DNA from 2 places in the Sporosarcina sp. Y838 genome. Region 2 is predicted to be linked to the other one. Evidence: predicted binding sites of a transcription regulator. Region 2 holds the regulator's gene; the other holds the start of a gene.
What was found. The regulator LexA, encoded in region 2, represses DNA repair genes until DNA is damaged. The targets are predictions, from matches to a motif close to CGAACATATGTTCG.
Positions count from the first base shown of each region.

Region 1: the regulator LexA is predicted to act here: its motif matches at 12,057-12,070, upstream of AC1TO4_RS03815 (Y-family DNA polymerase).

Region 1 covers NZ_JBXCJD010000002.1:218,072-234,762, reverse strand. Annotated here, with positions in the region: gene AC1TO4_RS03870 (nucleotidyltransferase domain-containing protein) at 250-1,464, shown strand; gene AC1TO4_RS03865 (hypothetical protein) at 1,753-2,004, opposite strand; gene AC1TO4_RS03860 (helix-turn-helix domain-containing protein) at 2,617-3,018, opposite strand; gene AC1TO4_RS03855 (lasso peptide isopeptide bond-forming cyclase) at 3,762-5,702, shown strand; gene AC1TO4_RS03850 (paeninodin family lasso peptide) at 5,718-5,849, shown strand; gene AC1TO4_RS03845 (aldolase) at 6,091-7,029, shown strand; gene AC1TO4_RS03840 (lasso peptide biosynthesis PqqD family chaperone) at 7,019-7,309, shown strand; gene AC1TO4_RS03835 (lasso peptide biosynthesis B2 protein) at 7,342-7,812, shown strand; gene AC1TO4_RS03830 (ABC transporter ATP-binding protein) at 8,139-9,938, shown strand; gene AC1TO4_RS03825 (LCP family protein) at 10,119-11,081, shown strand; gene AC1TO4_RS03820 (hypothetical protein) at 11,676-11,867, shown strand; gene AC1TO4_RS03815 (Y-family DNA polymerase) at 12,152-13,408, shown strand; gene AC1TO4_RS03810 (YolD-like family protein) at 13,422-13,751, shown strand; gene AC1TO4_RS03805 (RNA-guided endonuclease InsQ/TnpB family protein) at 14,213-15,676, opposite strand; gene AC1TO4_RS03800 (right-handed parallel beta-helix repeat-containing protein) at 15,840-16,691, shown strand, end outside.
Region 2 covers NZ_JBXCJD010000001.1:512,676-529,366, forward strand. Annotated here, with positions in the region: gene miaA (tRNA (adenosine(37)-N6)-dimethylallyltransferase MiaA) at 1-439, shown strand, start outside; gene hfq (RNA chaperone Hfq) at 473-700, shown strand; gene AC1TO4_RS02450 (trimeric intracellular cation channel family protein) at 741-1,340, opposite strand; gene AC1TO4_RS02455 (methionine gamma-lyase family protein) at 1,482-2,744, shown strand; gene lexA (transcriptional repressor LexA) at 2,851-3,471, opposite strand; gene yneA (cell division suppressor protein YneA) at 3,674-3,988, shown strand; gene AC1TO4_RS02470 (YneB family resolvase-like protein) at 3,981-4,643, shown strand; gene AC1TO4_RS02475 (DUF896 domain-containing protein) at 4,708-4,941, shown strand; gene tkt (transketolase) at 5,017-7,023, shown strand; gene sirA (sporulation inhibitor of replication protein SirA) at 7,203-7,652, shown strand; gene AC1TO4_RS02490 (YneF family protein) at 7,834-8,088, shown strand; gene AC1TO4_RS02495 (alpha/beta hydrolase) at 8,251-9,177, opposite strand; gene AC1TO4_RS02500 (hydroxymethylglutaryl-CoA lyase) at 9,193-10,095, opposite strand; gene AC1TO4_RS02505 (acetyl-CoA C-acetyltransferase) at 10,173-11,357, shown strand; gene AC1TO4_RS02510 (DUF3886 domain-containing protein) at 11,377-11,628, shown strand; gene AC1TO4_RS02515 (alpha/beta-type small acid-soluble spore protein) at 11,777-12,049, opposite strand; gene AC1TO4_RS02520 (ATP-binding protein) at 12,257-13,522, shown strand; gene AC1TO4_RS02525 (response regulator) at 13,534-14,424, shown strand; gene AC1TO4_RS02530 (cation:dicarboxylate symporter family transporter) at 14,799-16,085, shown strand; gene fdhA (formaldehyde dehydrogenase, glutathione-independent) at 16,483-16,691, shown strand, end outside.

The sequences.
Region 1 (16,691 bases), on a different contig from region 2:
ACATAACTTTACAAATCACTATTTTATTTTGCAAAGTTGAAAATAAAAGAAGGTAATCTCATTTATGTGTCGAATTGGGATGAATAGGAAAAGGTTTGCGGTGTATTGAGAGTAGATTCATAGTTGTGTGTGAAATTGAATCCAAATAAACGAATTATAACAAGTTACTATTTGAAAGATGACAGTACATAGAAACTACTCGAAGATGCGCCCCTTGTCAAAAAACTATGGAAAAGGAGGAAACGGGTAATGGATAACAATTATAATCTTGATCAGTCGTTTATTCCAAAGGAATTAAAATTATTACTTCAAATTATGCAATCAGAAAAATCCGGATATCTAGGAAGCCACTATGATGACTTTCTCACAGGAATTGACTGGGAGTTATTCCTTCAATTGGTCAGGCATCATCGGATTTACCCATTGATTTATTCAAAACTGAGTAACATGGATGAGAAATTAATCCCTTTACATGTACTTCATACCTTGTCCGAAGAGTACAAGGCAAATACGTTTCAAATGCTTAACTTAAGTGGGGAAATGGAACGGATTAGTAAAATATTTACCGAAAATAGGATTCGGTCTATTTTTTTGAAGGGTCCGGTAATTGCAGACGCGATATTTGGCGATATTTCCCTCAGGACCTCCAAAGATTTAGATGTTTTGGTACCCAAATTGGATGTTAACAAAACTGAAGAACTATTATTAATTTGTGGATATGAAAAAGAGGAGACGCATACTACATTTAAAATGGACATGTGGAGAGCTCACCATGTATGTTATTACCATTCTCAAAAGAGAATTCAAATTGAAATTCATTGGAGAATCTATCCACCCCCGGCGAAAGAGCCTAGTTTTGATGAATTGTGGGAGAGAAAAAGGCTTAGTACGCTCACAAGCTACCCTGTCTATTTCCTTGGAGAAGAGGATTTATTTTTATTCCTTGTTGGTCATGGGGCCAAGCATGGGTGGTTTCGTCTTCGGTGGTTGGCTGATATTGACCAAATCATAAGGAATAAAGACGTTCCATCAATGGTGAAATATGAACGTCATTTAGTAGGCCAAGCGCTCATTTTATCGTCTCAGCTATTTAACACCCAAATACCTGAAGAGTTAGCACCACTTACAGCAAAAAAACGTTCAAGAAAACTAGCTAGACTGTCAATATATTATCTTGTGAACAAGGGTCATTTCATGATTAATCAATCGTCCAAAGATCTTTTAGATAATAATGAAAGGATTCATAAGGCTCATATAATGTCATTCATGCATTATGAATACTCAGTGAAAACCAATATCCAGAAAGCCATTTTTGTTTTACAATTATTTCGTCCGAGTTCCAGGGATATCAAGTTACTGAATTTACCTAAGTCTCTTTACTTTTTATACTTTCCGTTACGGCCTTTATTATGGTTATTGAGAAGGTCTAGTAAGTTTACGAATATACTAGAAGGAAATAAATGATAGTAATGGGTATTCGAAAAAGGTTGTATCATGTCAAATAAGCTCAATATTTAGGCGCCCATTTTATTCTTAGCGAATAAAATGGGCGCCTAATTTGTTTTGGTGCATCGAGATAACGATCGTTGCTTTTATGGTTTTGCCATTAGTGCTAGAAGGAAAAAATGAATATTTGGATTGCCGATTATTATTGGTGTAATGAACTGAACTGAAAAGTGGATTTGAAAAAGCGGTAATGAAATTCATTCATCTACCGCAAGTCAAATTTAGTTGAAATTGGAGTAATAACCGTTAAATCAATTGTCGTAATGCTGAATAGTAAAGATCATCTTCTTTTTCATATGCTAGGGGAATAGTTTCACCATTGTCGTTTACGAACAGCATCTTATCCCGATGTATTTTTCCACTAATAATCGAGAAGGAATGACTATTATCTTGTACCATTGACTTCGCAAAATGAACGACATCATGAATATGGGAAGATAATTCATTGTAATTGGTAAAAATGTAATAGTCATTCACCATATAAGCTTTGATTGTCATCACCAACTTCTATCGATTAAGTACGGCAATATGTAACTCTATTGCTTTAACGAGTGTATGAATGGCATTTGCAATTTCATGCTTGACATAAGCCTTATTCAAGGCGAAAATCTTTCTTTATCCGGGTAGAATTTACGAAGCTCAACTAGATGACTGAGAATTTCTCCCATCCCAGTTAAAGTGTGAATAGGGAAAATAATCTAATACCATAATTAAACTACATTTAGGAATTTCTTTCAACGATTCTTTATACCTGTTGTTAATAGATATAAAATATTTACTGGATTGAATCTTTATACCTATTGTAATTATATGTGAAGATTACTTTCTTGGAAATGCATACACGTTTCCGATTGAACCTGAATCTGTTTTTCCGTTTCGTTCAATTGGTCAAATGAATTCTTTAGAAAAAACCATTTGGCTTAATTATATATACATGCGGTTAGTCACTCTTTTGATGAAAATAGGGGATCTGTAAAGGCATCAGGGGTCTATTCATAATACGGTGCTGGAGGAAGTATTATTATCCGAAAAAAAACACCTTCTCTTGTATTTTATGGATTGCACCATTTACAAGTAAAGTGTTTTTTTATGGGGCATAAAATAAGATACTTATTCGGATTCCCTTAATCCAGACATGGTTTGTAGAAAAGCAATAAGTGCTATTTTATCGGCATTTTGGAGTTCGAGGCCTTGATATGTCACCGGCATCTTCATAATGTTCTCCATTGCAAATTGTTCTGCGCATTTTGGATGATCACCGACATACTTCTCGACCCGTTGCTTCGCCGTTTCGTGTTGCTCCGGGAGAAACCCCGCAAGCATGAGTAGCTCATCCATATCAGCGTCCAGTGGAGTTGAAAGAGAATAAATGGATTCCCTAGAAGGATTATACCTACCTTTTTCCAAAGAAGCGATAAAGGAATAACTTAAGCTCGATCTTTCAGCTAAATGTCGCAAAGTTAATTTTTTTTCCTTACGTAGTTGATGTATTCGATTTCCAAATTTGTTCAAATAAAATCACATCCATATCCATTTTATTCCATTTGTGATTAAACGATACAACATAATTACCCCGATTCTCTGGGATGCAGGAAAATCACGAATTAAATTGGAAAGGTACCTACATACATAATAAACCAAGAACATGAAAAGTAATAGAATAATATTGCGGAAAACAATGAAATTTGTCATATTAAGCCGAATGTACTAGTAATCCCTGTCGAAAGTCTGTTGATTTATTAAGAAAAGAAAAAAGAAGTATAAAAAACTCGCACTTTGGGTTGACGTGATAAATAAAAAAAGATACAATGTGTTGTAATACGAAACAAAAGAGGGTTATGTGGTAGAATACTTAAATTATTGACTAACAAAGTTTAAGGTATTCCTCAAGAAGAAACGAAGATACATATCGGTATTGGTTGAACAGCCCTCTCAAGAATAGAAGATGCGGCATACTTTCCAAGTACCAAGACGATAAAAAAATATCGGATTACTTTAATGTATCGATTGGTGATTTTTTAAATACTAATGTTTCGCAAAACAGCACAAAGGTCATGTTGAGGACGGATCAATATGATGGTTTGCTGAGGGCAAATGAATAAATGACTTCTGATTGGAATATCGTTGAAATAAGAGTGGCAAAGTATGGCGTGAATGATCGGCGCTATGTCGATAGATACCATACTGTCTAGTTATCTTTAAAAGGGTACATAAAAAAACATATAATTGCCTAAACGAGGAAGGGGGAGAGGAATATGAGTGCTATAACCGGTATTTATCATTTAAATGGAGAGCCAATACATATCCAGCAGGGCCGTGATTTGATGAAGGCTTTACAGAAGTACCCTGCTGATGCGATTCAAACATGGCACTCGGAAAATATTTTTCTCGGATGTCACGCCCAATGGATTACCCCTGAATCTGTAGGAGAACAGCTTCCGTTTTACGATTATGAAAGACAGTGTGTCATTACTTCAGATGCAATTATTGATAATCGAAAAGAATTATTTGGGAGATTACAAATTGAACCATCGTATCAAAAGCAAATCACAGACAGTGAACTCATTTTACGTGCTTACTATAAATGGCAGGACGACGTCCCAAAATACTTGGTAGGTGATTTTGCCTTTATGATTTGGGATCAGAAACAACAAAGGCTTTTCGGGGCTAGGGATTTCTCGGGAAGTCGAACGCTGTATTATCACAAAAGCTATGACAAGTTTGCGTTCTGTACAACAATTGAACCTTTATTCGTATTGCCGTTTGTTGAAAAAAAACTAAATGAACAATGGTTGGCGCAGTATCTAGCGATAGCTGGAATGGTTGATGCGGTTGATTCCGCCATAACACCCTATCAACATATCGAACAAGTACCACCATCGCATAGCATTTTGATAGAGAAAAATAAGATTACACTTAATCGATATTCTTTTGTAACTAAAGAAAAGACACTCAAGTTAAAGTCAAATGATGAATATGTCGAAGCTTTTCAAAGTGTCTTTCAGGAAGCTGTGACCTCACGTTTAAGGACACATCGAAACGTTGGGTCACAGTTGAGTGGAGGCCTAGATTCAGGAGCTGTTGTTGGCTTTGCCGCAAGGGAGCTACAAAGGGAAAACAAACCGTTACATACATTTAGTTATATTCCTCCCGATGATTTTAAGGACTTTACACCAAAACATTTACAAGCAGATGAAAGGCCCTATATTAAATCCACAGTCGATTATGTCGGGGGGATTACCGATCATTACTGTGAATTTAAAGGGAAAGACTCATATTCCGAAATCGATGACTTTCTTGATATTCTAGAAATGCCTTACAAATTTTTTGAAAACTCATTCTGGTTGAAAGGGATGTTTGAAAAAGCGCAGGAAGCAGATGTTGCTGTCTTGTTGAATGGGGATCGAGGGAATTTTACAGTTTCTTGGGGATCTTCTTTGGGGTATTATTCTCTCCTTTTCAAGCGATTGAAGTGGGTTCAACTCTATCAAGAATTGCTTCACTATCGGAATAAGGTGGGGGGGTCTCGATTAGATAACTTGAAGACTATTGCAAGAATGGGGTTACCTATTATTGATCGACTCATTCCAGGAGGCACATCCTATAAAGTTCCGGATCTCATCAATCCTATGTTTGCTAAAAAGATGGATGTTTATTCTACATTTGAAAGATATGGGATTGATCATACGGGTTGGTATGCCAGAGCGGATATGTTTGCAGAGAGAAAAAAGCACTTTGAAGATGTCTTTCAATGGAATTCTGGTAGCACCCTTGCATCAAAACTTTCTTTACGTCACTCCTTATGGAAACGGGACCCCACCAATGATCTACGTGTCATCCAATTTTGTTTATCGCTTCCTGAAAGTCAATACGTCCAACAAGGAGTCGATCGTGCACTGATCCGGAGAGCGACAGAAAATTATTTACCAGATCAGGTTCGGTTAAATCAGCGTATTAGAGGCGTCCAAGGGGTTGATTGGATTCATCGTATGACTCCCAATTGGGATGTATTTAGAGCGGAAGTGCAGCAGCTTCGTTCCGATCAAAGAGCCTTAGAGTATTTAGATGGACGAGCTTTACAGGCGGCCTTAGTTAAGCTTGAACAACCGCCGGTGGCTGAATATGCCACCGATCCTGACTATAAATTTTTAATGCGTGCTTTAATTGTTTATCGGTTCTTAAAAAAGTTTGATTGAAAGGAGGTGATACATATGAAAAAGGAATGGAAAAAACCTGAATTAGAAGTGCTGAATGTAAATGAGACAATGCTTGGAGCCGACGGTGAGTACACTGATGCTGCATTTCCAGATAACACTCCAAGAGGGAAATTAACTTTTAGTTAAGCGAAATGGATTGTTTGTTTCATGATCTCCGTCAATCTAAATCTGTTTGGATTTCATACATATGGAATCCTATAGGTGGTTATGGTCTAAGCCCCCTATCCTATGGAGAATAGGGGCTTAACCTGATTAGTGGGAGATGCTTTTTGTTTTTACCTTCATTCGTAAAAGGATCTGTCTTCGTATTTGACTATACGAAGGGGGTACTTTGTTGAAATACCGGGTAAGGAAAGGGATTATTTATATGCTTAGTAAAAAGAACTTTGCTTTCAGAGCGTTTGGATTAACGATTTCAAGCGAAATTCCTTTACCGGAATTACCCCAACTTAGTGGAGTGGGGAGTGCAACCGATATTATTATTGAACGAGCGGACCTCTCGGCGGTATGGGCTGAGCATTCGGTTTCCGAAGAAGACTTTGTCATTAAAAAAGATTGGCTTCTGTTTCATGTAGCTGAAACAGCATTTTTTTTGATTCAACAGGGGCGTAAAATCGTCGTCTCCCCAATATATGGATCCGATGAAGATGAAATCCGCCTTTATATTCTTGGGACCTGTATGGGTGCCATCTTATTGCAACGAAAAATCCTTCCGTTACATGGGAGTGCGATTGCTATAGATGGAAAGGCTTACGCCATTGTAGGTGATTCCGGTGCAGGGAAATCTACCCTGGCTTCTGCATTTTTAAAAAAGGGCTATCAATTGTTAAGTGATGATGTGATACCGGTAACTTTGAATCATGCGAATGTGCCAATTGTAACGCCAGCTTATCCACAACAAAAATTATGGTTGGAAAGCTTAGAGCAGTTCGGAATGGAATCTACGAATTATCAACGGCTTTTTGTTAGAGAAACAAAATTCGCCGTTCCTGTTGAATCGCAGTTTGCTACCGAATCCCTACCACTTGCCGGGATATTCGAGTTAGTCAAAGGGGATCATCAGGAAATTAACATTCAACCGATTGAAAACCTGGAACGGTTTTATAAATTGTATACCCACACCTATCGCAATTTCTTTATACAACGTTCTGGTTTAATGGAATGGCATTTTGATATATCTTCTAAAATGATGAATAAAATAGATTTTCATCATATTAGCCGACCAACAACACGTTTTACGGCTAATGAGTTAGTCGAACTTATTTTAACTACACTAAAGATGGAGGAGAACGTATATGGTTACTAGTCAAAAAGGCATAAATAATTCTCTATTTAGTCAACAACCAGGAAACATCGTAAGTGATATGGATGGCGAAAAAGTGATGTTAAGCATTCAAAGTGGGAAATATTATAATCTAGGGGCATTAGGCGGGGAGATATGGGACCTCATAAAAGAACCCATTTCAATTGAAGCGGTAGTCACTACCTTACAGTCACGCTATGACGTTGAACGAACGCAGTGTGAAGAACAAGTTAATGCCTTTTTAACTCAATTGCTCGAAGAAGGATTGATCAACGAAAACTAGTAGATTTATGACTGTCACTTTGGGAGGAAACAATGAGCATGTTAAAAAGCGTTCGTTCATTTTTAAGATTAAATATGAAAACCAAATTACTCCTTATTGAGGCTTACTTTCATTTAGGAAGGGGACGTTACCTGAAGAGCATTCCGTTTTCTAAAGTGGCTCCTTCCCTCGGTGAAGAAATGAAAGAAACGTCTTTTTCTCCACTTACATCGAACAAAGAGGAATTAGCGCGCATATCTAAAGCCATTCAACTTATGAGTCGCTATACTTTTTGGGAAAGTCAATGTCTTGTCAAGGCAATTGCTGGCATGAAAATGCTCGAAAAGCGAAATATTGAAAGCACTCTTTACTTGGGAACTGCAAAAGATGAAAAGGGACAACTTATTGCACATGCCTGGTTACGTAGTGGGCCCTTTTATGTATCAGGTGCTGAAGTGATGGAAAGGTTTACGGTTGTTGCAAAATTCGCCAAAGAAACTAACGGAAATAGGCTGGAAGAATAACATGGATCATGTTTCTGGTGATGTAAAGATCATTAATCCATTTTATATCTGCATATGTTGGACAGGTCATATTGATTACTAGTGAATCGTTCACTATTAAGATGTTTGGGCTGCATATTGGGTTTAGGCGCTGTAAACCATTCCTTTTCTATCCCGGCTCAAAAGTTCGTTGAATTGCTTTTCCCATTCCAAAGTTTTCCGTATCTTTATAAACTCCCGCGCTTCTCCCATCCTCTAGAATTCTTGCCTCGAATAAACAGGCTTTGTTGTCATTACAAAATGTAGGTGAAACATGGGATTAAGGCTTACGATTGGAGGATCTAACTTTGAAGTATCTCTTGCACTTTACAAAACAAATACATGATTATTCAGGAAAATTTCTCTATATCAATCTTATTTGTATGATGTTAATTGGCCTATTGGAAAGTGCAGGGATCTTTTTAATAATCCCACTGATTGGTTTAACAGGCATATTGGATGTTAGCACAGAAGAAATTTCATTTTTAAGTTGGATGACTGAATTGTTTTCAGGAATTCCTGAAAATATCAGTCTCATTATCATATTGGGCGTTTACGTATTATTAATGGTGGGGCAAAGTATCTTTAAACGAAATCAAACAATCTTAGGTGCGAAAATCCAACAAGGTTTTATTCGACAATTAAAAGAACAAACCTATAGAAGTTTGCTTCAAGCTAATTGGGGATTTTATCTCAAAAAAAGGAAATCCGACATTATTAATATCATGACAAATGAAATGTTTAACGTAAGTGCAGGCATTTCTTTGTTTTTACAGTTTATATCTTCGCTCATTTTTACGTGCATTCAAATCGCGATAGCATTTTATTTATCCGTAAAAATGACGAGTTTTATTTTACTTTTCGGATTAATTCTTATCCTTTTTTCCAAAAAGTTTATTAGAAGGTCTCAATCATTAGGAAAGGAAACAGTTGAGTTAACACAAACCTACTTAGCGGGCATCACGGATCACTTTAACGGCATTAAGGATATTAAAAGTAATTCATTAGAGGAACCTCATTTGAATTGGTTTTTCTCCTTAACTAAAAGGATGGAGCAAAATCGGATTCAATTAACGACTGTAAATACAACCTCGCAAATGATTTTTAAAATAGTCTCTGCCTTTTTAATTGTAACTTTTGTATTTCTATCAATCAAAATGTTCACAGCCCAACCAGCACAAATCATGTTGATTATGATAATTTTCTCAAGGTTATGGCCACGGATAACGAGCATTCAATCTAATTTAGAGCAATTAGGAGCCACTATTCCATCTTTTAAAGCACTATTGGATTTACAAAATGAATGTTTGGAAGAGAGAGAGCTGCATAATACAGATTATAAAAATGTTAAGCCAGCCGAGATAAAACATGGATTATACTGTCGGAATGTTTCCTTTAAATACAATCAAAATGAAGATACGTATGCGCTGAAAAAAATAGACGTGCACATACCGGCTAACCGTATGACAGCTATAGTAGGCGCATCAGGGGCCGGGAAAAGTACATTAATTGATCTATTAATGGGTTTAAATCAAGCGGATCAGGGAGTGGTCACCATTGACCATGATCCACTTACCGAGGATAACTTAGTTTCATTGAGGAAATCGATTAGTTATATTCCGCAGGATCCATTTCTGTTTAACGCAACCATTCGAGAGAACTTAATGATCATTGACTCCGATGCAAGCCAAGAGGACATTTGGGTGGCTTTGGAGTTCGCCGCAGCCGCTGAATTTGTAAGAAAGCTTCCACAAGGGCTAGATACACTTATAGGTGATAGAGGAATTCGACTATCGGGTGGAGAAAGGCAGCGACTTGTATTGGCTCGGGCCATACTAAGGAAACCATCAATCTTAGTGTTAGATGAAGCAACAAGTGCATTAGACATAGAGAACGAGGCGAAAATTCAAGGTGCCATCGAGAGGTTAAAAGGAACGATGACCATTATCGTGATTGCCCACCGCTTATCTACAATTCGTAACGCGGATCAGGTATTGGTAATGAAGGAGGGCGAGATTATTCAAGCAGGTGAATATAACCAACTAGCGCGAGAAAAAGAAGGGGTGTTTGGAAATCTACTGGATATCCAAATGCAAACAACCATGTGATATTGATAATGTTAACACCCTTGAGGATTTGAGGGATAAATGAGTAGCCTTTCCCTTTAAAGATTTGTGTGTCCAATGATCTTGCTTCTATGGACAATAAAGCCCGCCGATCTATTTTAATCGTATTCGACGAAGTGGTAGCCCAGAAAAATACTCAGACAAGGGTAGGTGGACTTATTTATGAAAAGTAGCAGAAGAAGAAAAATACTAGGAATCTCATCTTTAGCAATTATATGTATGATCGGAGCCGGGATACTGTATTGGCACTATCAATACAAGAGCGGGGTATCACTCGCGAGTGAAGGTCTGGATCAGATTGAAGTTCCTCCGACATTTGAGCAGTTTAAAGGTGCGAAGCTGCAAACTGACGAGATGAATGTTCTCTTATTGGGAAGTGATGCCCACAAGGATGAAAACGGAAGATCAGATACGTTAATGATCGCGCATTACAATCAAACGACCGATGACATAAAATTAGTTTCCATCATGAGAGATACGTATGTGGATATACCCGAGTATGGGAAACAAAAAATCAATGCTGCATTCGCTTTCGGCGGTCCGGAACTTGTAAGGAAAACGATTAAGCAAAACTTTGATATCGATGTGCAATACTATGCAACTGTCAACTTTACTGGTTTTCCGGAAATTATAGATGTGATTGCCCCTGATGGGATAGAGGTTGAGATACCCTCTCCAATCGCTAACGGAGCAGGAACGAAAATTCAACCAGGCAAACAAGTTTTACATGGAGACGAGTTATTAGAATATGTTCGTTTTCGTAATGATGATCAAAGTGATTTTGGGCGAGTGGAACGGCAACAAGAAGTGCTCTCAAAAGTGAAGGACCAAGCTGTTAGTTTTCATACACTACTAAATTTACCAAAGCTACTCGGCATTATGGAACCTTATATTGATACTAACATTAACAAGCAGACACTATTTAAAATGGGGAAAGGTTTACTCCCCGGGAAATCCGATATGAAGACGTTACGGATCCCAATTGCGAATTCCTATGAAGATGAACGTGTGGCGGCAGGAGCCGTTCTTAGTATTGACCTTGAGAAGAATAAACAGGCGCTACAGCAGTTCTTATCATCTGAGGATGCAATCGAAAGTAATGTGGTAGTTGAAAATGAAAAATGAAGATGAAATCCGGTACGTATAGTTAGTTGGTGGAGCGGGTTCTGGGTATATCCAAAGCTGTGATGGCTTTTCCACCCTCTTCCAGTCGATTGTTTATTCGAGTGTGTGATCGATTGCCATTGTGTTGTGTCTAGCATAGGTACCCTTCATCGACTTTAGTGCGTACCTCGATCACAACAATGGTTGTTTTTATATCGACCTTAGCTATTTAATTCAATTATATCTAAAATACAGAATTTATAGATTAGGCATTAGAAATAAATATAATACAGCTTTATATCAGCTAGATAAAGGAGGATTCTCGTGAGGAAATGGATTGGGAAATGGAAGTGTAAGTTTTCAGGGTATCATCGGTTGAGTTATTACTCAAATCGCTGCAACCGTTGTGGATATGTTAAGACAAAGTAGGGGCTGTGAGATTTTATCCGATACGCTGCAATTATATATTAATAAGGTGTGGATTAGGTATTTACTTTAATATCTAATCCCGTTTAAATTATTGTATAATTTCGCGAATTAAGTGTTATTGCGTGTTACTGATTTTAAATTGTTCGATACGCAGGTACCGACCACTAATAGACGAGGGGATACAATGTGACTAGTGCAACCGATTGTAATACAAATGCAAGTTTAACCCAAGGACATTTTAGAAGGTTAATTGAGAAGGAGTATGGTCCTAACAGTAACACCCATTATCGTGAGGCAAACTTTACGAATAATAATGGTGGTTTAGAATTAGTATTAACAAAGAACTATAATGAAAAACAGGCAATAAAATTTATTTAATTGGATAATATTGACGATGTGGAAGAAAGTATTATATATGCAATAAAGAACTTTTTTTAGTTGAAATTAAATTCAGGTACCCACTGGCGTTGCATCGTATTCATAAATAGGTACCGATTTTAAGTCGGACGCTTAGCAAAGAGCTCACTTCTGGTAACTCTTGTTAAGTGTTTATTTGCCGTTGTAATACGAACGTACATTCCGTATACTGATTAAAAGAGGAGGGAACAGATGTGCGTGTTGAATTGGTTAAGTCGATGGATCGGAATGATGTCTTAGATATGATGGACTACAGCGCGTTTCCAAACAAACAAATCGCCTGTATCGACATGATGAGTTTCTACGCTAGTTGCATGGCGTCGATACACAATTTGGATGTCCGTACTGTTCCTATCGCGGTGGTCGGTAATTTCAAACAAAAGGGGAGTGTTGTGCTGGCTGCATCACCCCCGATGAAGAAGCGATTTAGAGTGAAAACGGGAACGAGGCTTTTTGAAATTCCGGATCACCCCGATATTCGTTTGTTCGAACCGAAGATGGCCTTTTTTCTAGAAATGTCTATGTCTATTACTCGTATCCTCCACAAATATGTTCCAGCAGAAGCCATTCACGTTTACAGTGTGGACGAATCTTTTGTAGATCTATCGGGTACTGAGAAGCTATGGGGCGATCCGGTAGAAACGATTAAAGAAATACAAGCAGAAATACTTGAAACGTTAAATTTACCGTCCACAGTTGGAATGGGTCCGAATATGTTGATGGCGAAGCTTGCGCTTGATCTAGAAGCGAAGAAAACAAGTTTTGCGAAGTGGGAATTTGAGGATGTACCGTCGAAGCTATGGCCTGTTGCACCGTTGAGTGAAATGTGGGGAATTGGTCGACAGACGGAGAAAACTTTGAATAATATGGGTATCTTCTCAGTTGGCGATCTTGCGCACACTTCGCTTGAACGGCTTGAGAAGAAGTTCGGTGTAATGGGAAATCAATACTATCATCACGCCTGGGGAATTGACCTGTCTGAGTTGGGCGCACCTTTGCTGGAAGGTCAAGTGAAGAGCTATGGTAAGGGTCAAACGCTTTATAGGGATTATGTAACCCGGGAGTCTGTGCTGGTGGTCATTCTAGAAATGTGTGAAGATGTATCTCGTCGTGCAAGGATGGCTGGGAAAGAGGGCAGGACCGTACATCTGGGGATAGAATATAGCAAGCATGCTTTGGGTGGTGGATTTAGTCGGTCGTTATCAATCGAGGAAGCTACAAACGATACGATGAAAATCTACCGGACATGTGTGGCTCTTTTCGACAAATTTTATGATGATCGTCCCGTACGGAAAATTAGTATCTCAATTACCAATCTAGAAGATGAAACATCCATGCAGTTGAGTTTATTCGATGGGAATAAGTTGAGAAACCGTGAGTTAGGCGCAGTTATGGATAGCATTCGGAATAAGTATGGATCCACAGCTATATTGAGGGCTGTGTCTCTAACGGATGACGGGACCGCAATCGGACGCTCTAAATTGGTTGGCGGACATAAGTAAGGGGAGGTATAGCATGATTCGAGATCGCGGAAATATGAAATGGACGGCATTGATGTTGCCGGAGCATATTGTAGAATTGAGAAATTGGATGGATCAGGAGCATTATGTTGAATGCCCGGAGCTCAGTGAGTGGGATTTGCAATCTATCCAGGAAGAAATCGAAGTAGCGTATAAACGCAAATGCCAAACGTTGATTAAGACTTGGAAGGACGGAAAGATTATGACACGCGGAGCCATAGTAGAAGTAATTGATGTGCAGTCTAGCTGTATTGTGCTCGATAACCCCTTTGGACCTGAAAGGATTTCATTTTCAGATATAGTTAGCGTGCAGTGTATGGAATGAAAAACAACGAACCATGACCGCTTATATATCGTTAAGGACCGCCCGAATCCCGCGGCCGACCGCTCAAAATTTCAGGTACCTGTGCAAGAAACCACTCTGGAAATTCACTACAATTACATATTTATAAAACGTGGATTAGGTATTTACTTCAATATCTAATCTTCTTTGCGTTTTTATACAAATGGGTGAATTGTTCGTTGTTGGTTTTTGCACAGGCATCTACTCTTGTTCACAAGCAGTTCTTTACTCTGTCCCTAGGCTTACTAGTATACTTAACTGATGATGAATGCTCCCCCGCCTAAAATGCTAACGCATTTTTGAGGAAGGGGTTTCTGTCGTGTCGATGTATTCTCTTAATATCTAAGCGAACCTAAACGATTAACGAGCAGTGGGGCTGTCACATTGGCGGTCTACTAACGCCCAGACCCTCTATCCCATTGGTCTTGCCGTAGGGACTTCTTTTATATAACAATTGATTTTGGGTTCCAAACATTCACTGTTTCAATATTGAAATCAGTTTCTTTTGTTGACCTATACAATGCTTTCTTCAAAATATTTGCGGCACCATTCACATCAGCGTTGATTAACAAATTTCGACCCGAGCAATACAGACCTCTTTTAATACGCTTACCAGAGAACGGTTTCTTCGTATCACTTTCGCCATAAGTGGGAATATCGTCACCATCAAGAAAACTAGCTTTGGAGGTGTAGGATTCCTCAGCTAAAACAACATTAATTCCATATTGCGCAGCTTTATAGTCAATCATGTTGATAAGCAAGCTATGTGGAACACTAACAAATGATTGGTTATTCTGTTTCCCGATATTGATTTGTTGTTTCCAATCTTTGTTTTTACCGATGATGATTGTGTTCGTTTTCTCTTCCAGTGCGATTTTAACGATAGTGGTGCTTGCTTTGTGAAATATATCTTTGATTTTCAAATGTCTTTTTTGATGTAATCTTTCCAACTGTTTAGAGGTGTAAAAGCCTTGATTTGGTTGTTTTCCTTGTCTTAAAATGCCAAGGAAATGTGCTTTTTGTTTATTGAAATATTGATTGACAGATTTGACGTTTTTGCCCTTGACTAAAAGAGGTCTACGACCCGTGTTAGTCACAATGGTTGCAAGATTATCAATGCCTAAATCAATACTCGTGAATCTACCGTTATCTTCTAATTGAATTATTTTGGAAGGGACTTCCATTACTAATTCAACAACATATTGGTTGTATTTTGGAATCACACGAACTTGTTTCAACCTACCATCAGCACAACCCAATTTTCCAATGGTCAATTGTTCCTTTGTCTTTGGGAACTTTAAAAACTGATTATTTTTTATGACACAATCTTGGTTTGTGAAAGTAATTTCTTTCATGGACGCACGACTGTAAGTAGGTATTTTGGGAGTTGCTTTGTATTTGGATGGATTCAGTTTGTAATCCTTTAAACTAGCGTAAAATGATTTCCAATTTTGGAAAACAGTCTTCATAACAGATTGGCTCGACTGTGCAGGTAGTGAACGATAATCCTTTTGACCAATTAATTTAAATAAAGCGTCCAAAAAATTGTAATCAACATAGGGTTGCTCTTGTGAAGGCCTTTCAAATAAATTACACTTCACTTCTTTTCGTTTTTCTTTAGGCTTTAATTGTTCTTTTGCATTTTTCTTGTAAAAAGTAGCCGTCTGAACTTCATTTATTTTAAATAAATTATCTTCAATCGTGCTCAAAACTTCAATTTGTAAAGGTTGGAGTGATTTATCTTGGGTTAATCCAGTATAAACCTGCCTTATATAAAAGTTCGTTGTGTTGTGCATATTTTTAGCGTTTTGAGTCATTTCTTGAAAGTAAGGAAACAACCGATGTCCTTTTTTAATCCAAATTTGATGAGTCTTATAATTTTTTGGTAAATCTTTTTCTAAAGACATAATAATTCACCTCCTTATATCTATTATATCGAACATATGTTCAAGGAGCCATTCTTACGATTCACAACGAAAACAAAAAAGCATCAATTCACCCCCTCCTTAATTTCTATCGAATTTGAAAAAGGGGTACTCTTGACGAAACTAATAGAAAGTGGGAAGATACGTGGCAATTATTCAAGTGTCTCAGCGTGAAGGATCCAACTACAAAACCATTCAGGTTGCAGTAGAGGCAGCTCTACCAGGAGATACAGTGGAAGTTGATGAAGGTGTTTATGATGAACATGTAACAATCGATAAGCTGCTCGTTCTTCGAAGTTCAGAAGGTGAAGCAAGCACAGTTCGTCTAACAGGAAGTGTTCGTATCGCGACAACGGAAGAAGTGCGTATCGAATCGATCAGTATTGGAGGAGGCACTGGTCCAGTGGACTATGGTTTACATATCGAATCAGGAGATGTAACGCTTCACCACTGTCTTTTCTATGAGATTCAAGGAGTTGCAATGCGAGTTGATGCAGCTGCAAAAGTATCCGCAGGGCATTCGATCTTTCAAAAAAACATACAAGGGATTGAGGTATTAGGGCGTTTGGCTTTGTTCGAATGCATAGTAGAAGACACGATCAAGTCTGCACAAATTAGTGTGCGCGCGGGAGGAGAAGTCGCGTTAACGAATTCCGGAATTTTAAGTGGGCAAGAAGAAGGCCTTTGCTTGTATGAAACGAGTCGAGCCACAATCACCAAAAGTTCATTCATCGGAAATCGCGGGGTTCAACTTCGTTTGGAACAAGACAGTTCTATGGACGTAGAAAGTACGAATTTTTATTTTGGACATGTCCAAGGAATCTATTGTGATCAATCTAAGGGTGTCCTGAAAAATTGTGTCTTTAAAAACCAAAGTTTGGAGCATGTCGCATTTACGAATGGATCCCATATCGAAGTCGAGGCAAGTACGTTTGAAAATGGAGAGGCTGAAGGAATGAACGTCAGTGGTTCGTCAGTTGAGCTATCCGACTCACAG
Region 2 (16,691 bases):
TGGCAAGACAAAAGGGGATCATGAAGAAGGGGTAGGGCACGCTTCTCTTTATGAACATTTGATTGTCGGCCTTGAAATGGACCGTGACGTGCTGTATGACCGTATTAATCAGCGTGTAGACATAATGATGGCAAAAGGCCTAACCGAAGAAGCCACTAGATTATGGCATGAAGGCATTCGCGGAACACAATCGGTGCAGGCAATCGGCTATAAGGAACTCCATCAATATATTGAAGACATGCTCTCGTTGGATGAAGCCGTTGAAATGATTAAGAAAAATACGCGCAACTACGCAAAACGGCAAATGACGTATTTCCGCAACAAGCTGGATATAGCCTGGTTTGACGCAAGCATAGACAAAAATGAGATTGTTAAGGAAATTTTGACAATCATGAAGGATTTAAATCATCCAAGTCGAATTAGGTTAAGTAGGCAATAGAAATATAGTTAAGACAACTGGAGGACTCGACGTATGAAACAGGTTAACATGCAAGAAACTTTTTTAAACTCGTTACGAAAGAATAATACATTTGTAACGGTATTCTTACTGAATGGATTTCAGTTGAAAGGACTTATAAAATCGTATGATAATTACACCGTTCTACTTGAATCAGACGGGAAACAACAACTCATTTACAAGCATGCGATTTCCACATATGTCCCATCGAAACCAGTCATTTTAAAAGAAGAGCTCGAATGAAAAAAGGCGAAAATGGAGGGTACAATCCATTTTCGCCTTTTTAGGATAATTTCCTGTTTGGTAGTTTCCATTGGAAGATGAGCGACATAATACGTAGCCCTGCGGTTAATACAAACAGTGCATAAAGGGCTATGTCATACTCATACAGACCGAGTCCGACCGCAAGACCTGCGCCTGCAGCCCACACAGCATAGAAGTCTCGTTTAAAGACAAGTGGCTTCCGACCAGCCAATAGGTCCCGAATGACACCGCCGCCAGCTCCTGTAAGAACAGCTGCCACTATAGTTGCATAGAGCGTCATGTTTAATTGAATGGCAAACATCGCACCTTGAATGGCGAACGTAGCCAACCCGATTGCATCAAAGTAATTTCCCCATTTGTTCCAATGAGCAAGGAGATCACTTGAGAAAAAGAAAATAACGGTAATTAAAATGGAAGCCACAATAAAGAGAACCTCCTGATTCCACAAAACGGAAACAGGCACGCCTATCAAAATATTACGAACAGCACCACCGCCAAAAGCAGTGACTATCCCCAAGATATAAACGCCAAAAATATCATATTCTTCCTCCATTGCAACAATAGCACCCGAAATAGCAAATGCCGCAGTCCCAATCAAGCTAAAAACGTCCCATACCAATGTACTCCCTCCAATCAATAGACCCATAAAATTCTAACAGGTATTCCTGATTTTTCAATGAACGCTTCTGTAAACATTGACCTCCGTGAACAGACTGATAAGATATATAGTGACTATTTAATGAGATGAGGAATACCAATCATGGTGACTGAACAAGAAGATTTATTACTCGAAGATGCGGAACGAATCGAAGAAAAACTTGCACCTTTTTTTAAAAGTGTTGAAAGAACCGCTTTTTACAATCAACGGAAAGTGCTGAACGCATTCCGTAAAAATAGGGTTAGCGATTTTCACTTGCTGGGTACAACTGGGTATGGTTACGATGATACAGGGCGTGACGTGTTGGAACAAGTCTATGCTGATGTATTCAAAACTGAAGACTGTCTCGTTCGCAACCAGATTATTTCCGGAACCCATGCAATTTCAATAAGTCTTTTCGGAATTCTTCGCCCAGGTGACGAACTACTCTATATCACAGGAAAACCTTATGATACCTTGGAATCCATCGTATCAGGAAAAGGAAAAGATACTGGATCACTTCTGGATTACGGCATTACATATAAACACATTGAGCTAAATGATGATGGAACGGTCAATTTTGAAGAAGTCTCGAAAAATATTCATGCTAAAACAAAAATGATAGGAATCCAGCGGTCAAAGGGGTATTCAGATCGCCCGTCCTTTATGGTGGATGAAATCGGCGAAATGATTCGTAAAGTAAAAGCCATCAATCCCGAACTAGTTGTCTTTGTTGACAACTGCTATGGCGAATTTGTCGAAGAGAAAGAGCCAACAGAAGTCGGTGCTGATCTGATGGCAGGGTCACTCATTAAAAATCCAGGTGGCGGCATTGCAAGAACAGGTGGTTATATCGCCGGGCGTGCAGATCTTGTAGAGAAATGTGCGTTTCGAATGACGTCTCCTGGTCTTGGAGCGGAAGCTGGGGCATCGCTTGATACCTTACGGGAAATGTACCAAGGATTTTTCCTAGCACCGCATGTTGTTAGCCAGGCAGTGAAAGGGGCGCTCTTCACTGCTGCTCTCCTCGAAAGCTTTGGACTCGAGACAACACCGCATTACACGCAAAAAAGAACTGATTTAATTCAGTCTGTATCTTTCAATAATGCCAGTCAAATGATTGCGTTCTGCCAATCAATTCAGCAGAACTCGCCCATCAATGCCCACTATGCACCCGAGCCGTCTTATATGCCGGGGTATACAGACGATGTGATCATGGCGGCTGGTACATTTATCCAAGGGTCAAGCATCGAGCTTACGGCAGATGGTCCAATCAGGCCGCCTTATACCGCATACGTTCAAGGCGGCCTCACATACGAGCATGTGAAAGTGGCTGTGTTGTCATCCATTGGAAAACTGGTTAAGGAAAACTTAATAGAGAAATGACAAAGAGCTATTCCTTTTTAATAAAGGAATAGCTCTTTGTCATTTCTGAGAGTATTGGATTGTCTTGCATTGCAGATAGCTTCAACATGGAATTACATGTCTATCCTTAATGAATCGTACGATAAACACCAACGACTTTACCGAGTATCGATACATTATCAAGAATGATTGGATCCATAGATTCATTTTCAGGTTGAAGACGGAAATAATTTTTTTCCTTGAAGAACCGTTTCACCGTCGCTTCATCGTCTTCTGTCATTGCTACGACAATCTCACCATTATTAGCTGACTGTTGCTGTTTAACGATAACATAATCACCATTAAGGATTCCTGCTTCAATCATACTATTCCCAACAATCTCAAGCATAAAGAGGTTGTCCTCCGAAGTGCCGTACGATTCAGGGAGAGGGAAGTACTCTTCAATGTTTTCAATGGCTGTAATCGGAAGACCTGCAGTAACTTTACCGACAAGAGGGACATGTAGAACTCCGGGTTTCATCGTTTCCAACCCTTCAGGATCCAGGACTTCGATTGCTCTAGGTTTAGTCGGGTCTCTTCTAATGAAGCCCTTGCTTTCTAAACGAGCTAGATGACCGTGAACAGTTGAACTTGAAGCTAGCCCCACAGCCTCCCCAATTTCCCTTACGGAAGGTGGATACCCTTTTTTCTTTACCTCTGATTTAATGAATGTCAGAATGTCTTCCTGTCTTTTTGAGATTTTCTTCACAACAATCACCCCTTAACTAAAATTCTTACAACAATCAAAAATCGTGAAAGTCTCACCGAAATTCGAGTTATTTCAATAGATTCATTATATCAGCCCACTATAGTAATGGCAAACACAAGTTCTAATAAGTGTTGACATCCAGTTTTTTATTTCCTATAATGAAAACAGTGATACGAACAAACATTCGCAAGGGGGAAAAATGATGACTTTCATTAAAAACAACGGTTATGGTATATTTATTGTTATTTTATGTTTAGGTTTTGCAATTATAGGAGTTGGTAAATATGAAACGAAGCAAGCTGAAGTCACTACAATTACAATTACTGAAGGGGACACGCTCTGGGGCCTTGCATTTCACCACTCGAAAAACATGTCGTCAGAGAAATGGATTAAAGAAGTGATGACTCTAAATAATCTGTCCTCCGCAACAATCAAGAAGGGAGAAGATTTGCTTTTGCCAACTATACAGACACATGAAGACGACAGTGTACAACTGGCCGGTGGTACTGATGACTGAGCCGCGAAAGAAGTGCGTCATTTATTGCCGAGTGAGCACAGAAAAAGAATCGCAGGAACTATCACTTACGAGGCAAGAAGAGGAACTTGAAGATTTGGCTAGTGAACTCAATTTAGAGCTTGTTGCTACATTCGAGGACAAACATAGCGGTTACGACATTGACCGAGAAGGATTGCTTAGTATGCTGGATTACATCCGCGATGAAGAAGTAGATGCAGTACTGATACAAGATGAGACGAGGCTCGGACGTGGGAATGCTAGGATGGCTGTTTTGCATCTGTTGTTGAAAACTGACACAGCCGTTTATTCACGCAATGATAGTGGGCCAATTGCACTTAATGAAATGGATACGATGTTACTTGAAATTTTGGCAGTAGTTGAAGAATATCAACGGAAAGTGCACAACGCCAAAATCAGACGGGGCATGAAACGTGCTGTCAGGGAGGGGTATCGTCCTGAACGCAATTTGAAAAACAGAGGAAACGTTGAAGGCCGAGAGCGTATCGAAGTGCCAATCAGTGAAATTGTCTCTTTGAGAGAAAAAGGGCTGACTTATGAAGAAATTACGGGCGTCTTGAAAGGGCTCGGTCATAACATCAGTAAAGCGACTGTCCATCGGCGCTTTAAAGAATATGAAACAGAGCAGGGAGTCTGATTTATTGCACTTTCTGTTTTTTTTGTATACGTTTGTATTTATAACGCAAAATGGAGGAAAAAATATGCTATCACCAGATAAAATCAAACGAATTAATGAACTCTCAAAGAAATCGAAAACAACAGGTCTATCTATCGAAGAAGCTAAAGAACAAACACAATTGCGGAAAGAATATCTTGAGACATTTCGCTCATCGATGCGGGACACAATCGAGCATGTCAAAGTGCTTGATCCAGAAGGAAATGACGTGACACCCGACAAGGTGAAAAACGCACGTAATGGCAAATACCTAAATTGAACTTTGCAATCACCGCGCTGATTGTCTAAACTAGGATATGAAGATAAATAGACATCACGGGAAAGGATGTACACAATGACTCAACAGATTGACCAGCTAGCTATCAACACAATTCGTACACTCTCAATTGACGCAATCGAAAAAGCGAATTCCGGACATCCGGGATTACCGATGGGCGCAGCTCCAATGGCGTATACGCTATGGACAAAACATATGCATCATAACCCTTCAAACCCACAGTGGTTTAACCGCGACCGATTCGTACTTTCAGCAGGACATGGATCGATGCTTCTATATAGCCTCCTTCATCTAGGTGGATACGGTCTCCCAATGGATGAAATCAAGAACTTCAGACAATGGAACTCCAAAACACCTGGACATCCTGAATATGGCCATACGGTAGGCGTTGAAGCGACGACAGGTCCGCTTGGACAAGGGATTGGTATGGCGGTTGGTATGGCAATGGCTGAAAAACACCTTGCTGCTACATACAATCAAACTGACTTTGACGTTGTGGATCATTACACGTACGCGCTTTGCGGCGACGGCGATCTCATGGAAGGTGTGGCGGGAGAAGCGATTTCACTAGCTGGACACCTGCAATTGAATAAATTAATTGTCCTTTATGACAGCAATGATATTTCACTTGATGGTGAACTAGACATGTCATTCTCTGAAAATATCCGTAAACGCTTTGAATCATACGGATGGAATTACATCCGTGTTGAAGATGGCAACAACATAGGCCTTGTTTCAACAGCAATTGAAGAAGCTAAAGGCAATGTTGGAGGCCCGACGATGATTGAAGTTAAAACAGTCATCGGTTATGGTTCACCGAACAGATCCGGAAAATCAGATGCACATGGTATGCCACTAGGCGAAGATGAAATGAAATTAACAAAAGAATATTACAAATGGACATTTGAAGAAGACTTCCATGTTCCTGAAGGTGTCTATGAAACATTCCAAGAGGCGGCAGAGAAATTAGGCGCGCAAAAAGAACAGGAATGGAACAAACTATTTACAGATTACGAAGCAAAGCATTCAGATCTCGCGAAGCAATTGAAAGATGCAATTGACCGTAAATTACCGGAAGGCTTCGAGAAATCTTTGCCCGCCTATGAAGCCGGTTCTTCACACGCAACACGTTCTGCTTCTGGTGAAGCAATAAATGCAATTGCCAAACAGCTTCCTTCGTTCTTTGGCGGAAGTGCAGACCTAGCAGGTTCGAACAAAACGACAATTAAAGGTGCAGGCGATTTCCTTCCATCTAATTATGGCGGACGTAATATATGGTTTGGTGTTCGTGAATTCGCAATGGGTACAGCGCTTAACGGAATGGCTTTACATGGCGGGTTACAAGTATTCGGAGGTACTTTCTTCGTGTTCAGTGACTACGTGCGTCCAGCAATTAGATTATCATCACTGATGGGTGTACCAGTCACATATGTATTCACACACGATAGCGTAGCGGTCGGTGAAGATGGTCCGACGCATGAACCGGTCGAGCATTTGGCTTCCCTTCGTGCAATGCCTGGACTCTCTGTTATCCGTCCGGCAGATGCGAATGAAACAGCAGCTGCTTGGAACATTGCCGTATCGTCAAAAAATACGCCGACAGCACTTGTGTTGTCCCGTCAAAACTTGACTGTCCTTCCAAAATCGGCTGAACTAGCGATGGAAGGCGTTAAAAAGGGTGCATATATCGTTTCACCAGCAACCAAAGACAAAGCAGATGCGATTTTAATTGCAACTGGTTCAGAAGTGAGTCTTGCAGTTTCTGCACAAGCGCAATTGTTGTCTGATGGAATAGACGTAGCGGTAGTATCTATGCCTTCATGGGATCTGTTTGAGAAACAAGAAGATGCATACAAACAAAGCGTATTGCCTAAGGATGTTAAAAAACGTCTTGGTATTGAGATGGGCGTCTCACTTGGCTGGCATAAATATGTTGGTGACGAAGGGGCAATCATCGCTATTGATACATTTGGCGCAAGTGCACCGGGAGATACTGTCATCAAAGAATTTGGATTTACTGAAGAGAATGTAATAGCTAGAGTTAAAATGTTAATCAGTAACTAATTTAAATGAAGCTGTACTGTTTGACTGGAAAAAAACCAGGCTGACAGTACAGCTTTTTTTGTCATTTGACGAAAGATTCAGTTATTCATATTTTCCGACAGTAATAGTGTCGTTCCGTTCCGCAATGTGACACTTTTCTTGACTCAATCAATGTAATCTATTAGTAGGGGGTGGCGTTTTTGAGAGCATATGGAATTTATAAGGTAAAGGAGATGTACCAGCCATTCGTCATTGGACGCGAACGGTTATTATATGATCTTTTAAAAGAAGATGAACAAGAGATTGAGTCTATGCCGGAAGTTCATTACTTATGTGACAGACTTGAAGCGGAAATGATTGATGAAGCAATTATCGCGAACCTTGGTAAAGGTTTCTCATCGATTGAAACGCGAGATGGGGAATATAAACTGACACACCCCGTCAAAGGCTCCATACTAATTTCCTTGTCCACTTACTCACTTAATGTTCTTTGTGACGGATCGCGCATGTTGGATTTGGACTTATTTGTAGCCTTGTCGGGTGCAGACGACCGTTTCTTTGCAGTCATGGACGGGCATGGGGAGTGGGGATGGCTTAAACCAATTAAAACAACTGAATTTCGTCCATATGAAGAAAATGTATACCTATGAAAGAGTAGGCATACATACCAATGGGGCTGCCTAAATATTCACTTAGGGGCCTTTTTTTTTGCCTGAAAAACGAGAAAAATAAAATCTAATAGCTAGGTCCATTGCTATTCACTGCGGCTTTGTTGTATAATCCTTGATGGTAGAGTAAACTCGAATAATAGAGATAGAGGAGGTATAGCGGATGACTACTGTATGGTGGATTGTTTTGATCATCGTCGCGCTATTAGCAGGTTTGGCCCTTGGATTTTTCATTGCACGTCAATATATGATGAAATATTTGAAAGACAACCCGCCAATTAATGAAGACATGTTACGTATGATGATGATGCAAATGGGACAAAAACCTTCCCAGAAAAAAATTAATCAAATGATGATTCAAATGAACAAAGTAAGTGACAAGAAAGACAAAAAAGTTAAGAAAGAAACAAAAAAATAAAAACGTACTTATCCATAGACTGTATGTTAACTAAAAGGAGGCAATTCGTTCAAATTTGAACGAATCGCCTCCTTTTCTTAAGCAATGAAGTGTATTCCACGGGATTAGGCTAAATTCATGTGCTGTTCCAGCGGAATCCTTAGACGAATGAACTTTCTCTTTTTAATCCGAAAAACCGAAACGGCTTAGAAACTCTTGCACTGTTTTTTCGTATTGAACTGGATTATCATTGAACGACTTGGCGTGCATGCCATTTTGAAACAATTTCAGCATTTTGTCGCCAGGTTTTGCCTCGTACAATTCCTGCGTCATATAGGGAAGGATGAAATCATCTTCCATACTGTGAATGAAAAGTACGGGTTTGGTAATGTTTTTCACGACTTCACGAGGAGATACCAGGTTTAGTGTATAGCCGTCACGCATTTTGAGAAAAATATTTGCAACCCGCAAAGCCATCGTCGATCGGATAGGTGTACTTTTTCGTAAAATATGGAGAATTTGTTCGGAGAAATCCGAAAATGGACAATCGACAATATGGAAATCTGTTTCGTCCTCATACGTACCCGCATACAATAATGTCGTAGCGGCTCCCATCGATTCGCCATGGATACCGAGCAAGGCCCTTTTACCAATCCGCTCACGTACGGCATGAACAATCGCTTGTAAATCAATCTTTTCATAATAACCGAAACTCGTCGTTTTTCCCCCTGAATCTCCATGACGTCGATGATCGAATATGACCGAATTGTAACCCAGTCGTTCAAAAAGACGGGCATACTTCATCGAATTAATTTTATTTTCAGTAACACCGTGGCAAATAATCACCGTTTTTGCTGTTTCAAGTGGCTTCAAAAAGATCGCTCTCAATAAATACCCATTCGGTGATTCAATCCACATATTATCTTTACGTACTGTTTCATACCATCTCTCATCAAATCGTTTCGCAATGATTTCACGTTCCAAAATAACATCGGAATCCTTCAACTTTAAAAACATTAGCTTATTCGTTGCGACAACCCCGAAAATGGTCAGTAAAGCCGTAAAAACACTGGAAATCACACCGGAGAGATAAAGAACGCGCCGTTTCAAACCACTCAACTCCTTCTACAATTGCCCGTTTTCGAACAATCTGTACATACCTGTGTCAATTGGCCGTGACACATGCGGCGCAATCACTCGGACTGCTTCACAAACCCTTTTTACATCGATACCCGTTTCGATACCTAGAGAATGTAACATATTCACTACATCTTCAGTCGCTACATTGCCTGTTGCACCTGGAGCGAATGGACAGCCGCCTAGGCCACCTGCAGAAGTATCAAACCGATCAATACCTGCTTGCAGCGCAGCAAAAATATTGGCAATCGCCATTTTGCGTGTGTCATGGAAATGAGCTGTCAACAACACGTCTGGAAATACCTCTTTCAATGTCTTGAACAATAGGTAACTTTCACGGGGATTGGCTTTGCCGATAGTATCCGCGACACTCAATTCATCCGCACCCATCGCTACAAAACGTTTGCAAAGTGCAACAACATCCTCTAACTCTATCTTCCCTTCATACGGACAATAAAACGCGGTTGAAATACAAGCCCTGATAAAAATGCCATCTTTTTTTAATTTCTCAAAGACGGGCTGGAGTGCTTCGATGCTTTCATCCGTAGAACGGTTAATGTTTTTCATGTTAAAAGTATTGCTCACCCCAACGAACACGGCAATACTAGTAGCACCTGCTTCAATCGCAAGCTCGGCACCTTTGTCATTTGGCGCAAGAACGAATTGTCTTCCGACTTTCTTCGACTTTTCAACAATTTTTTGTGCATCCGCCATTTGCGGCACCCATTTCGGTGAAACAAACGAAGTCAGCTCCATTTCTTGAATACCTGCCCCTTGTAAAGCTTCAATAAATGCTAGTTTGTCATTGTCATTGACATACTTTTTTTCATTTTGTAACCCATCGCGAGGTCCAACCTCGATTATTGTAGAAATGTTTGGTAAACTAAACATAGCATCCCTCCTTTAGTATATTGTAATGAAGGGATGCATATACAGGCAACATAAAAAGAGAATTGGGGGAAAAAGAAATGTCAAAAGAAGTCGTAATAGTCAGTGCAGTTCGTTCAGCAATCGGGTCGTTCCTTGGCTCGTTGAAAGATGTACCAGCAACAGATCTTGGGGCAACGGTCATAAAAGAGGCGTTAAAACGTGCTGGAGTGGCGTCGGACAGTGTTGACGAAGTAATCATGGGGAATGTATTACAAGCTGGGCTAGGACAAAATCCAGCTCGGCAAGCTGCTATGAAAGCGGGACTTCCAGAAGCGGTTTCTGCTCTGACAATTAACAAAGTATGCGGTTCTGGGTTAAAAGCTGTTCATCTTGCTCGCCAGGCAATCATTGCAGGGGATGCAGACATTATTGTTGCAGGCGGCATGGAAAATATGAGCCAAGCGCCATTCTTAATGAAAAACGGTCGTGAAGGCTTTAAAATGGGTGACCAGAAAATTATTGATAGTATGATTTCAGATGGACTATGGTGTGCATTCAACGATTACCATATGGGTGTGACGGCGGAAAACATCTGTGAACGTTATTCGATTACACGTGAAGAGCAAGATGAATTTTCAGCAAAATCACAACAAAAAGCGGCAGCCGCTATCGAAGCTGGGACTTTCTCAGAAGAAATCGTTGCGATTGAAATTCCACAACGTAAAGGCGACCCTATTATTTTCAATCAAGATGAATACGTCAAAGCAGGCACGACTGCTGACAAGCTAGGTAAACTTCGCCCGGCATTCAAAAAAGATGGTAGTGTAACAGCAGGAAATGCATCAGGCATTAACGATGGTGCAGCAGCATTCGTTATCATGTCGAAAGAGAAAGCTGACGAGCTTGGCTTGACGCCGCTAGCAACAATTGTAGCGAATGGCAATGCAGGTGTTGATCCGTCAGTTATGGGTCTGGGACCAGTCGAGGCAGTTAAAAAAGCACTCAATAAAGCAGATATGGAACTATCCCAAATCGATTTAATTGAAGCGAATGAAGCTTTCGCGGCTCAAGCGATTGCAGTTGGAAGAGAACTTGAATTTGAAGAGTCCAAACTGAATGTCAATGGCGGCGCAATCGCACTTGGCCATCCAATCGGAGCGAGTGGAGCGCGTATCCTCGTGTCACTTCTGCACGAGATGAAACGTCGTGATGTGCAAACCGGTCTTGCTACATTGTGCATAGGCGGAGGACAAGGCGTCGCAACAATCGTTAAACGCGGGTGAACGAAGGCAGGTGAAACAAATGGCTAAAAAACGTAAACAAGCTGTACCACAGCCAAAAAAGAGAAACAATGAAGGATCGGTATTTTCCGATGCACTTGATGATGACATTCTTGAAAAATTAAAAGCGGCAAAAAAGGCTTTGTTAGCTACTGAAGAAACAAAAGAAGAAGAACGCCAAGAGCAATTGCGCATCGAACGGATAGAACGTGAGAAGAACAAAAGCTTTGGAGAACTTCTGAAAGAGTACGAAGAGGATGGTTTGAAGTCCTAATAACAAGCACCGGCCGCAATTTGGTCGGTGCTTTTCTATGTGCCTGGTTTCCGAGTAGTCCAACGAACGCGGTAGGGAGTTCAACCAAAATACTGAAGTGTCAAACAAAAAAACGCTTGTCCCATGTAGCCTGGGACAAGCGTTAGATTCATTTCTTCAACATTTGTTCTTGCGCCATCCTCACCATTTCTTTTACCATATTGCCGCCAATTGGGCCGCCAATTTTTCCTGCCTCTTCAGATGTCAATTTTCCGTTATAGCCTTTCGACAATGGAATCCCTAGTTCATTTGCTATTTCATATTTCACGTTATTAGGCTCAGACGTATCGATGTCGTAGCCTTCTGCTTTCATGACATCTGCTTTTAGTCGATCCAACGCATCTCTTGCACTAGGAACTAAAATTTTATTTTTGCTTGCCATTTTATCTCCTCCCAATTGTAGTGTTCCCAGAATGGGAAAATCACAACTAGATAATGAAAAAAACGTCAAAATTCGAATACTGCAGGCATTTTCGCGAATAGCCAACTATTCTTTCCTTCCATTTTTCATTGAATAGGTCGATAATAATTATTAATAAACAGTTGGACAGGGCATATGTTGCTTAATCATGTCGGTAAGGAGAAATTAATGTCTTCAATAACTAAACTTAAAAAAATTATCGGGGTTAATAGCGTTTCTTACGTTTTAATCGCTTTATTGACCACGATTTTCAGTGAAATAAAAGTAACCCCTTTCAACGGGGAGCATTTTCGTTTCGGGTTAGGCAGTATAGCGTTCTTTTTACTACTTCTCATTCGTCCTATTGTGCCTATGATTCGAACGGGGTTCATCACGGGGATGACAGTCGTTTGTTTTCGACTAATTGGCGATTTGACGAATGAGTCAGTTTCTTTTATGACAAGTTTACAAATTCACTTTCCTTCCTTCTTGTATTATTTTATATTCGCGCTTGGATTCAGCATTATTAAAATAGAATTATACAAAGCAACTCCATTGCTTTTAGGGGCATGGGCTTTCCTATTCGAATTCATTGGAAATAGTGCGGAGCATTTAATGCGCTATTTATTAGCGACACATGTTGACTTAGGTGGTCAAGAGTGGGCTTTGGTAGGAGGGATGGCTTTATTTCGAAGCTTTATTGTGGTTGGACTTTATAGCATGATTACGGTTTCGGAACAAAAGAAACAGATGTCAGAAATGCTTGAAGTGGGGGCAGACCTTTATGCAGAAAGTCTTTATCTGCAAAAGTCATTAGATCATATCGAACAAATTACGGCAGCAAGCCATGAGTTATATCGGAAATTGAAGAAGGAAAATCTTCAAGATTTAAGCGTGCAAGCATTGCTAATTACGCAAGAAATACACGAAGTGAAAAAGGATGCTCAGCGCATTCTTTCCGGGATTTCAAAAATTTCTACGGAAAAAAGAAATGATGTCATCTACCTTTCCGAAGTGCTAAACTTGGTTGTTACTGCAAATGAAAAATACAGTATGCTGCTAAAGAAAAAAGTCGTTTTTCATCAATCACTCACTGTTGACTTTGAAACAAATCAACAAATCCCATTGCTTGCTCTTTTGAATAACCTCACCGCAAATGCAGTAGAATCAATTGACCAACACGGTGAAATCGAATTAACGATATTTGAGGACATTGACGATACCTGTTTCATACTAAAAGACACTGGAAATGAAATTCTAGAAGCGGATTTGCCCATCATTTTTGAGGCGGGCTATACGACGAAATTTAATAATCATGGTGTCGCAGCAACGGGTATAGGATTGTCTCATGTGCAACATATTATTCAAACACTTGAAGGTCAGATTCGCGTTGAATCTTCGGCCAAAGAAACGGTTTTTCGATTCCGAATTCCAACGAAGAATATTAGAAAGTAGGTTGAATCGAGTTGCGTTATTTTATTGTAGATGATGATACAGCCAGTCGGAAAATGTTGGCGAAAATTATTACGGAAGGCGAACTGGGAAGCGTAATTGGTGAGGCAGAAAGTGGAGTAAAATCACTTCCCCTTATAAATTCAACAAATCCCGATTTCATCTTAATAGACCTACTAATGCCTGAATTAGACGGAATCGAAACGATGGAACAAATAAGAAAGCAAGGGTTTCAGGGCCAATTCATTATGATTTCGCAAATTGTGAATAAAGAAATGGTTGGTGAAGCATACGAAAAAGGTGTAGAGTTCTTTATACATAAGCCTATCAATCGCGTTGAAGTACTGAGTATCCTGAAAAAATTATCGGAAACATCTCGTCTAAGAAAGTCTTTACTGTCCATCCGAGAATCGTTAGCTCATATCGGTACGCCAATTGCTCAACCTAAGAGGAAAAATATAAAAGAAATCGTATTAGCGTTGTTAAATGATTTAGGCATTATCGGTGAGCCAGGTAGTGAGGATATGGTCTTAATGATGGAGCATTTAATGGATCGTAAACAGACGGATACTCAGTTTCCACCCTTGAAAGACCTATATGAGACGGTAGCGAGTTTACATAAAACTGATGATATAGAAATAAAGAAAGAAAGTAAGTCAATTGAGCAGCGGATCCGCAGAACGATACTTACTGCAGTCACGAACTTTGCAACACTTGGCTTAATCGATTACATGAATCCAAAGTTTGAGTACTATGCGTCGCGTTACTTTGAATTTGAGGAAATACGGCGGCGGATGAAAGAGATTGATGAAAACAGCAATGAATTGACGAAAGTCAAAATAAATATAAAAAAATTCCTTCAAGTGATGTATCTCGATACGGCTGAAAAGCACAATCAATCCTGACTAACAAAACTCCGTACATCAAAATAGGCCACTGAAAAAGTCCGTAACTAACGTTAGTGCTGAGGAATCACCAGGGTAGGCTCTTCGGCGAATTGTGGGTGGCTTCCATCTGCGCTTGTTATTCCTTGGTAATCCGTCGGAAAATGTCTATAGTCTATTAGATGGATAAAACAACTTCTACCAAATTGGCGGGAAGTTGTTTTTTTCATCATAGTAGTTTCAATGGCTTTACATTAAGTAGGAGGATTTTTCCATTTCGGCATTGGTAAAATGAATATATTAAAATTAAATGTCGGTTTTTGTCGGATTCTGTAACCCCCTCATATGCTTACTAATAAGTAAGCATTTTCATCAATGGAAAAGAGGTGGATCCTATGAAAAGATTTAAATTTAAATTCACATTGGCGTACCAAATACTCCTTGGATTGATCCTTGGGATTACTATCGGGGCGATTTTCTTTGGAAACCCTGCGGTTGAAAGGTATTTGCAGCCCATTGGAGATATGTTTATCCGGATGATTAAAATGATTGTAGTTCCAATTATTGTTTCTACGTTAATCGTTGGAGTTGCGGGAACCGGGGATTTAAAAAAATTAGGTAAACTAGGTGGAAAAACACTTATTTACTTTGAAATTGTTACAACAGTTGCAATTATCGTTGGTTTACTAGCTGCAAATCTATTTAAACCAGGCGTAGGTTTGGACATTTCCACAATGGAAAAAGGGGATATTTCACAATACGTACAGACAACTGAAGAAGTAGAGAGTAATGGGATAATGGACATTATTGTAAACATTGTTCCTAGTAATATTATCCAATCAATGGCTGAGGGCGACATGCTTGCGATTATTTTCTTCTCAGTGTTATTTGGTTTAGGTGTCGCAGCAATTGGTAAAAGAGGAGAACCGATACTTTCTTTCTTCCAAGGGACTGCAGATGCAATGTTCTGGGTTACGAATCTCATTATGAAATTTGCTCCATTTGGTGTGTTTGCCTTAATCGGGGTGACGGTTTCGAAATTCGGGTTAGAGTCTTTAATTCCACTTGGGAAATTACTCGTGTTGGTGTACGCAGTAATGGCGTTCTTTATAGTGGTAATTCTAGGCGCAATTGCGAAGATGTGTGGGACGAGTGTTTTCAGTCTTATGAAAGTACTGAAAGATGAATTATTGTTGGCGTACTCCACGTCTAGTTCAGAAACGGTATTGCCGAAAGTCATGGAGAAAATGGAGAAATTCGGGTGTCCGAAAGACATTGTGTCCTTCGTCATTCCAACAGGTTATTCATTTAACTTGGATGGATCCACACTCTATCAAGCACTTGCAGCGATCTTCATTGCGCAAATGTATGGAATCGATTTAAGCATTATGCAACAAATTACATTGATGGTCGTATTAATGGTTACCTCTAAGGGAATTGCGGGTGTACCTGGCGTTTCTTTCGTAGTTCTACTTGCGACACTCGGTACTGTAGGAATTCCACTTGAAGGACTTGCCTTCATCGCAGGAATCGATCGGATTCTAGACATGGCAAGAACAGTTGTCAATGTAGTTGGTAACGCATTGGCAGTCGTTGTTATGTCTAAGTGGGAAGGTCGATTCGATGCTAGTAAAGAGGTAAAATATCTGGCTACTATTCGCAAAACTAGTGTGAGCGTATAAGGTATATAGTTTATTACAAAAAAAGCATGGTCCTACTCGGATCATGCTTTTTTGTTCCCTATTTATTCATGACTTGTACATCGTGCACAATGAATTCTAATTCTCACTTGGTATTTTGAGCGTTAGCATCCAATTGTTACATGCAATGTATTGATATATGCTAAGACTAATCAAATAATTAACTATTCCGACGGTTTCGAGATTGGGATTTAACTCAAACCTAGAAATTGTGGAAGAGTATTAAATTAATTGATGTGCGTGCGTTTCATCATAGTTATGACAATAACCAGAATTCTATCAAATCACGTTTAACTTACACAATCCCATGTTGTAATTTTACTTAGATTGATAGGGGTATTTGTTCTTTAAAGACATATTTTTAAAGGAGGAAATGGGTATGGTTAGTAACAAGGAAATTATTAAGACTAGTAATGAAAAAACAAGAGCAGTTGGAAATAAAGCCGTTGTTTATGCAGGTGAAGGGAAAGTTGAAGTACAGGACATTAGCTTCCCGGATTTAGTACTAAGAGATGGTCCTGGTGTAAACCCGAGAAACGTCGGTCGGAAATGTGAACACGGTGTCATCTTAAAAGTAGTCACAACGAA